Regions from separate parts of the Thioalkalivibrio sp. AKL8 genome, predicted to be linked through region 2. Evidence: predicted binding sites of a transcription regulator. Region 2 holds the regulator's gene; the other holds the start of a gene.
The links. The regulator sigma-54, encoded in region 2, starts transcription at its own class of promoters, with help from an activator protein. The targets are predictions, from matches to a motif close to TGGCANGNTNCNTGCTT.
Positions count from the first base shown of each region.

Region 1: a site for sigma-54 is predicted at 2,094-2,110, ahead of flgB (flagellar basal body rod protein FlgB). Genes of this name have one in related genera too.

Region 1 covers NZ_AQYF01000009.1:116,725-120,903, reverse strand. The annotation lists gene flgE (flagellar hook protein FlgE) at 1-130, opposite strand, end outside; gene G335_RS0109915 (flagellar hook assembly protein FlgD) at 174-848, opposite strand; gene flgC (flagellar basal body rod protein FlgC) at 859-1,278, opposite strand; gene flgB (flagellar basal body rod protein FlgB) at 1,606-2,013, opposite strand; gene G335_RS0109900 (protein-glutamate O-methyltransferase CheR) at 2,230-3,045, opposite strand; gene G335_RS0109895 (chemotaxis protein CheV) at 3,250-4,179, opposite strand, start outside.
Region 2 covers NZ_AQYF01000007.1:81,268-85,446, reverse strand. The annotation lists gene hprK (HPr(Ser) kinase/phosphatase) at 1-210, opposite strand, end outside; gene G335_RS0106100 (PTS sugar transporter subunit IIA) at 259-726, opposite strand; gene hpf (ribosome hibernation-promoting factor, HPF/YfiA family) at 730-1,068, opposite strand; gene G335_RS0106090 (RNA polymerase factor sigma-54) at 1,085-2,569, opposite strand; gene lptB (LPS export ABC transporter ATP-binding protein) at 2,658-3,428, opposite strand; gene lptA (lipopolysaccharide transport periplasmic protein LptA) at 3,425-3,967, opposite strand; gene lptC (LPS export ABC transporter periplasmic protein LptC) at 3,948-4,179, opposite strand, start outside.

The DNA.
Region 1 (4,179 bases), on a different contig from region 2:
CAAACACGTCACCGAATTCCGCCCGCGAGCGCTTGAAACCGGTGGTCCCCGAGTTCGAGACGTTATTGCCGGTGGTCTGCAGGTCGGCCTGGGCCGCGTTCAGTCCGCTCAATCCGATATTGAAGGGCATGGGGTGTTTCCTCCGTTAGGGTTCGTTCGACGCGCGCCGGCCGTTAGCCGCCAATCCGCCGTACATCCGAAAAGCTGATCTCGCCCAGGCCTTGCACGGTCAGTGCCAGCCCGGAATCATTGCCCACCGCGACGCTCTCCACGCGGGCATCCAGGAAGGTATCCACGGCCTCGGACTGGGTCCCGGAGCGGGCCGTGGCCTTGAACTCGTAGACGCCCGGGGGTGCGAAGGTCCCGTCGTCGCGCATGCCGTTCCAGCTGAACTCCTGCAGGCCGCTGCCGGCGGCCCCCAGGTTCATGCGGCGGATGCGCTCGCCGTTCGGGCTGTACACGTCGATCTGCAGCTCCTCCGTGGAGCGATCCAGGTCCACCGCACCCTTGACCATGCCGTCCGGACCCAGCTCGCCGAATTCGACGGGAACCAGCACGTCCTTGCCTACCAGGGATGCCGCCTGCAGCGTCTGGTTCTGCCCCAGCGACTGCGCCAGCTGTTGGAACGACTTGGACAGTTCCTCGATGCCGGTCACGGTCGAGAACTGCGCCATCTGGCCCAGGAAGTCGCCGTTGTCCATCGGCTCCATCGGGTCCTGATTCTCCAGCTGGGTCGTCATCAGCTTGAGGAAGTCGGACTGGCCCAGGCGGTCCATGTCCTTGTCCTGTTTCTGCTCGGGGCGCGAGAGGCCCAGGCGATCCAGCAATTCGGGGGATATCTGTGTCATCGATGGCTCCCTAGCCTTGACCGATCTGCAATGTGCGCTGGAGCAGCTGACGCGAGGTCTCCATCACCTCCACGTTGGCTTCGTAATTGCGCGAGGCGGACATCATGTTGGCCATCTCCTCCACCACGCTGATGGCCGGACGGAAGATGTAGCCCTCCTCGTTGGCCTGCGGGTGATGGGGTTCGTAATGCGCATGCGGCGCCGCCTGCGACTCGGTCACGCCGGCCACCCGCACGGAGGTCGACGAACCGTTCGGGTTGGCCTGGTCCATCACGCTCTGGAACAGCACCTGCTTGGCTCGATAGGCCTCGTCGGGGTTGGTCGCGGCGGTGTTCGCGTTGGCCAGGTTCGAGGCCACGGTGTTCAGGCGCACCGACTGCGCCGACAGCGCCGAGGCGGAGGTATTGAACAGGCTGAAAAGGTTGCTCACGACATCGATCTCCCGATCAGGTCCGCGTTAAGGAAACACTGATTGATGTACACGCTCGCGCTCGAGTCGCTTTTGCGTGCGAATAAGGCGCGGTGACTGCCGTGCAGTCATTCTGCACAAAGGAACCGCAACGCCGTTCCCGCGCCCGTTTTTGATAACAACGGGCGGCCGACCCCCTACTTTCTATGACTTGCGGGGGTTGGAACCCCAGGTCCCCCGATCCTGCGTTGCGGCACTTGCCGGTAGAACCACTACCGGCTGCGCACCGCGCCTTGGCTCGGAAAACCTGGGGTACCAACGCGAGTGTGTACATTAATCAGTGTTTCCTTAACGATCGCCCCGCAGGGCTTCGCGGATGCCGGAGACCCGGCGATTGAGGAATTCCAGGCTGCTCTGGTATTGAACGGCGTTCTCGGCAAAGGCGGCCCGCTCCATCTGCGGGTCCACCGTGTTGCCATCCAGCGACGCCTGCGAGGGGACGCGGTAAAGCGCCTCGACCTGCCCGTTCATCGCGCCGGCGTTGGGGTCGAGATGCGCCGCCTGGCTGCGCGCCATGGGCAAGCTATTGCCGCCGCCGGCCGCGGATTCGAGCACCGCACGAAAATCGATATCCCGCGCCTTGTAGTTCGGGGTATCCGCGTTGGCGATGTTGGAGGCCAGCAGCTCCATGCGCTGCGCCCGCACATTCACCGCCTGCGGAGAAATACCCATCGCCTTGTCGAGAGAGAGACTCATCGCTTCCGTCCTGTCCGCCCGTGGCGGACCCTCGCTTGGAGAACGGGGCGCACCGATTGCGACCCTTCGCAGGGGGACTGAAGCAATCGTTATGCCATTCTCGAGCGGCGTGCCGCAGGGGCGCAGGCACAGCGGGCAGCCAGGGGAAGGGATGGAACGACTCGCCGCCCGCATTGCACGGGCGTTCCCGGGAATCAGCCCCGGGGCTGGATTACGTCAGGACTTCAGACGAAGTACCGAGCCGTACTCGGTTCGTACGGTCTCGAAAGCCTGGGTATAGGGCCCTGCGGTCTCGGAAGCGCCAAGAAACAGATACCCGCCCGGATTCATCTGCCGGGCGATAGCGTCAAGAACCTGTCGCTTGGTGTCGCCCGAGAAATAGATCAGCACGTTGCGGCAGAACACCAGGTCGAACTTGCCCAGCGCCGCATAGCTGTCGATCAGGTTGAGCTTCTGAAAGCGACAGCGCCGCTGCACATCCGGGATCACCTTGTGGCCATCCGCGACGGTCTCGAAGAAGCGCGCGCGCCGGCTCTCGCTGAGCCCGCGCACGATGCTCAGGCCGTCGTACACGGCCCGCCGCGCATCGTCCAGGATCTTCTCTGACAGGTCCGTGCCCAGAATGGAGACCGGTACCTTCCGGGCCGGCCGCGACTCCTCCCATTCCGAGACCACCATCGAGATCGTATAGGCCTCCTGCCCACTGGAGCAGCCCGCGGACCAGACCTTGATGCTGCCTCCCTTCGCGGCCAGTTCCGGCAGCAGCACGTGGCGCAGGATCTCGAACGGAAAGCCATCGCGGAACCAGGACGTCTCGTTGGTCGTCATCGCATCGATCACGCGGGTGCGCAGGCGCGGATTCGGGGCCTGCCGCATCGCATGCAGCAGTTCCGGGACGCTCTTGAAGTCGAACTCGTCGAGCAGCCGCGACAGACGACTGGAAACCAGGTACTGGCGGCTGTCACCCAACACCAAGCCGCAGCAGTCCTGCAGGAAGCGGGAGAACTCCTCGTAGTCGCGGGAATCGATCACCGAGTCATCCCTGAGCGCTGTCCATCGTGATTAGGCATCCTGATGACGAATCCTTGACCGGGGCCGCTTGGCCGGAAAACCGGGGTGATCCCGAAGATCGGATCGAGTATACGGCGTCGCGCGCATGGCACCATACACACCGACTTCCGGCCACCCGTCGCCGCTCCGGGCTTGCCGGGCGGCAACGCGGTTCCGCCCGACCGGTCATTCGGCCTGCTGACTCTCGCGCCCGGTCTGATCCAGTACGGCATTGGCCAGCTCATCGGGATTGAACTTGGAGAGAAAGGCATCCGCGCCCGCGCGCTTGACCATGTCGGTATTGAACTCACCGCTCAGCGAGGAGTGCAGCAGCACCTTCAGGTCCTTCAGCGCGGTGTTGTCCCGGATGCGCGCGGTCAGGGTGTAGCCGTCCATGCGTGGCATCTCGATATCCGAGATCACCATCTCGATCTGGTCACCCACCGGCCCTTCCGCGGCCTTCTGTTCAAGGAAATCCAGTGCCTCCTGGCCATCCTTGAAGACGTCGTATTCGAAACCGAGGCCCTTGATCGCCCCCTCGATCTGCTTGCGCGCCACCACCGAGTCATCGACGATCACGACCTTGCGCCCGCTGGCCTCTCTGGCGTTCTCGCGGATGGATGGCGAGACCTCGCTGGGCAGCGGATTGACGATGGAGAGCACCCGTTCGACGTCGATGATCTCGACCAGCTTGTTGTCGATCTCCGTGACGGCCACGAGGAAGGATTCGCGCCCGGTTCCGCGCGGGGGCGATTTCACATCCTGCCAGTTCACGTTGACGATGCGATCCACCGCCGACACCCAGAAGCCCTGCACCGAACGATTGAACTCGGTGACCACCACTTTCTGCTCCCCGTTGTCGACCGCCCCGACGGCGCCACGCAGGCCCATCGCTCGCGCCAGGTCAATGATCGGCACGGTACCGCCACGCAGCGACGCCACCCCGCGCACCACGCTCATGGAGCCGGGAATCTGACGCAGCGGTGGCGACGGAATCACCTCGCGGACCTTGAAGACATTGATCCCGAAGGTCTGCGACCCGCCCAGATGGAACAGCAGCAGCTCCATGCGGTTCTGCCCCACCAACTGGGTTCGCTGATTCACATCGTCAATGAA
Region 2 (4,179 bases):
GTCGCCGATGATCTGGATGCGGTTGGGCCGGATCAGGTTGAGATGGCCGGCCAGCGGCAGGTCGTCCCCGTCGTCGCCGACCAGCTTGCGGTCGGGTGCTGCATGTTCGCCGTGCACGAAGCGAAGATCCAGGCGGTTTCCCATGGCCTGGATCAGGCTCTCCACGTTGATGTCGCGGGCGATCCCGCCTTCTCCCAGCGCCTCGTTCATGGCAGACGCTGCGCGCCGGAATCGCGGCTGGAGGCGGGTTCCACGGGCTTAGTCCTCGCTGAAGCGGCGCACGAGTTCCTGTTCCAGGGCCGTCGCATCCCCGGCCCGGCGCAGCGCTCCGATGGTGTCTGGCTGCGACAGGCCGCGGGCGAGTTGGGCCAGCAGGTCGAGGTGGTCGCCGGTGGCGGCCTCCGGGACCAGCAGTGCGATCAGGATATCGACCGGCTCGTGATCCATGGCGTCGAAGTCGACGCCCTTTTCCAGGCGCAGCACGGCCACGCGCGGCGCCTCGAGATCGGCCAGGCGGCCATGGGGAATCGCAACCCCATGGCCGAGACCGGTGGATCCGAGTTTTTCGCGTGCGGACAGGGCCTCGAAGATCGCATTGCTTCCTGGTCCCGTGCCGTCACCTCCGCCGGCGAGGAGGTCCGCCAGGGCCTCCAGGGCCCGTTTCTGGCTGGAGCACTCGGGTTGCAGGCCAATGCGCTCGGAGGTGATCAACTCGGCAATCGTCATGGATCAGGAGGCCTGCTCGCGGTTGCGCTGGGCACCTTCGGCGCGGTGGTGGTCCTTGACCTTTTCCTTGTGCTTGATCAGCTGACGGTCGACTTTGTCGATCAGCGCGTCGATTGCGGCATACATGTCCTCGTGAGAGGCCTCGGCGTGGATGTGATTGCCGCTGACCTGGAGATTCGCTTCGGCCTGGTTGTGCTGATTCCGGGTCTTCTCGTGGGTCAGCACGACGTGGACGTCGATGACCTTGTCGAAGTGGCGCTCCAGCTTCGCGAATTTCTCGTTGACGTAGTCGCGCAGGGCGTCGGTGATGTCCACGTGGTGGCCGGTCAGGTTGATCTGCATGGTCAGGACTCCTTGGTTACTTGCTGCCGGTGGGCATCGAGGCCATCTGCCGGCGTTCGCTGGATGAAGGGATGTGCATCGCCTCGCGGTACTTGGCCACGGTGCGGCGCGCTACGTTGATGCCCCGGTCCGACAGGACCTGGGCGAGCCGGGCATCGCTGAGCGGCTTGTTCGGGGGTTCGTCGCCAATCAATTCGCGAATCATGGCACGGATGGCGGTGGCGGAACACTCGCCGCCATCGTTCGTGCCGACATGGCTGGAGAAGAAATACTTGAACTCGAAGACCCCGCGCGGGGTGTGCATGTATTTCTGCGTGGTAACCCGCGAGATGGTCGATTCGTGCATCTCCAGGGTCTCGGCAATGTCGCGCAGGATCAATGGCTGCATCGCGACGTCGCCATGCTCGAGAAAGCCCTGCTGGCGGTGGACGATCGCCTCGGCGACCCGCAGCAGGGTGTCGTTGCGGCTGTGCAGGCTCTTCAGGAACCAGCGTGCCTCCTGCAGCTGATCGCGCATAAAGGCGCTGTCGCGGGCATCCGAGACCTGGCGCACCATGCCGGCGTAGAGGTCGTTGATGCGGATGCGCGGTGCGATCTCCGGGTTTAGATCCACGCGCCAGCCCTCGGTGGTGTGGCGCACGTAGACATCCGGGACCACGTATTCCGAGGTGGCGGAGCTGATCTGTGCGCCGGGGCGCGGGTTCAGGGTGCGGATCAGATCCAGTGCGCGGGCCAGTTCGTCCGGGTCGCGTACGCCGGACTGGCGCTGCAGGGCCTTGTAGTCGCGCTTGCCCAGGCTGTCCATGCCGTGTTCCAGGATCGCCCGTGCGGCCTCGCGGGCCGGGGCGTCCGGGGCCAGTTCGCGTAGCTGGATCTCCAGGCACTCCCGCAGGTTGCGCGCGCCGACCCCCAGCGGGTCGCACTGCTGAATCCAGTGGAGCACTGCCTCGACCTCGTCGACGCCGACGGTTTCATCCTCGCCTCGGCTGATGGTCTCGGCCAGGGTTTCCAGGTCACCCTCGAGATAGCCGTCGGGGCTGATGGCGTCAATCAGGGCCGCCCCGATGCGCTGGTCGCGCGGTGTCAGATGGCTCAGATGCAGCTGCCACAGCAGGTGATCCTGCAGGCCCTCGCCGTCGTCGTCGCTGGTGTTTTCCAGCGGGTCGCGGTCATCCACGCCCTTGTTGGGTGTCGGGGCCGGTTCGTAGATGTCGTCCCAGCGGCTGTCGGTGGTCAGTTCCTCGGGGATCACGTCATCGCTGGTGGTGGTGGCCTCCATGCGATCGCCTTCCACCAGCTCGCCGTCCTGGTTCAGGCGCTCGGTGTCGGCCTCGGCCTCTTCGTCCTCGACCTGTTCGAGCATGGGGTTGCTCTCCAGCGCCTGCTGGATCTCCACCTGGAGCTCGAGCGTGGACAGCTGCAACAGGCGGATCGCCTGCTGCAGTTGCGGGGTCATGGTCAGCGTCTGACCCAGCTGCAGATTCAGGCCGGGTTTCAGCATCGCGTATTCGGAGCGAGGGTGGGCATTGGTGGAATCTTAAAGCCTGCCTTGTGGTTTGTGCACCGACCGGGCCGCATGTGGGGCGCTTTCACAGGCGGAAGTTCTCGCCGAGATAGACCCGGCGCACCTGGGGATCGGCCAGCAGCTCGTCCGGTGTACCGGCGGCCAGCAGGCGTCCCTCGCTCAGAATATAGGCCCTGTGGCAGATGCCGAGGGTCTCGCGCACGTTGTGATCGGAGATCAGTACGCCGATGCCGCGCTGGGCGAGATGCCGAATCACGTCCTGGATGTCGCCCACCGAGATCGGATCCACCCCGGCGAAGGGCTCGTCCAGGCAGATGAACTGCGGATCCCCGGCGAGGGCGCGGGCGATCTCGGCCCGGCGACGCTCCCCACCGGACAGCGCGATGCCCGGGCTGTGGCGCACGGTCTCGAGCTGAAACTCCTCGATCAGGGCGTCGCCAATGCGGCGGCGCTCGTGGCGATCCAGCCCGGGGCGCAGCTCGAGCACGGCCTGCAGGTTGTCCCACACGCTCAGGCGGCGAAAGATCGAGGCCTCCTGCGGCAGGTAGCCGAGGCCGGCGCGCGCGCGTACGTGGATGGGGGCGCGGGTGATGTCGCGCTCGCCCAGGGTGATGCGCCCGGCATTGGGACGGATCAGCCCGACCAGGCTGTAGAAGCAGGTGGTTTTGCCGGCCCCGTTCGGGCCCAGCAGGCCGACCACCTCGCCGGGCGCGAGGTCGACGTCCACCTGGTCCAGCACCGTGCGCTGGCCGTAGCGCTTGGTCAGCTCGCGTCCGATCAGGCGGTCGTTGGTTTGTGCCGGTGTGGCGGATGGGCTGGGGGCGGTGGCGTTCATTCGTCGTCGCGCGGCTGGATGGTGATGCGCACGCGCTCGCTGTCGCCTTCGCCGCGTTCGGCCTCGATCACGTCGGTCGTCAGGTCGTAGGTGATGCGCTTGCCGCGCGCCTCCTCGCTGGTGGTGATCACATGGGCCTGGTCGGTGAGGATCATGCGGTCCTCGTTCAGCAGGTAGTCGATGCGCAGGGCGGTGGCAATGCGCATCTCTCCGGTTTCCGGATCGGGTGATTCCAGGCGTGCCGGCTCGCCGTGGGCCTCCATTTCGTAGGGGCGGCGATCGCGGGTGCGCACGTAGACCTTGTCGGCCTCCAGGGTCATGTCGCCGCGGATTACGATCACGTCGCCGGTGTAGGTCCCCAGCCCCTGGCGTTCGTCCATCTCCGCGCGGTCGGCAGTGATCTCCACCGGCAGTGCCGGGCCCGCCGAGCCCTGCTGGGCGAGCGCGGGCGTGGCCAGCAGGGCTAGCAGCAGGAGCGCCGCCAGGCGGGCACCCGGTTGGCCCGGACGGTGGCGAAGGCTATGGGGATTCGGGGTCATGCGCGGGATCCTCCTCGCTCGTCTCGCTGTAGAGCGAGTACACGTCATGGAACAACTCTATGGTATCCCCTCGCGAGTCCACGCGCAGACCGGTGCCGCGCTGGAACAGGCCCGGCTGGTTCAGGGTGGAAAGGGCATCCGAAGTGGCGACCATGGTGTCGGTGGCGACGCGAACATCCCGCGAATCGATGATGGTCTCTACGCGTTCGCCG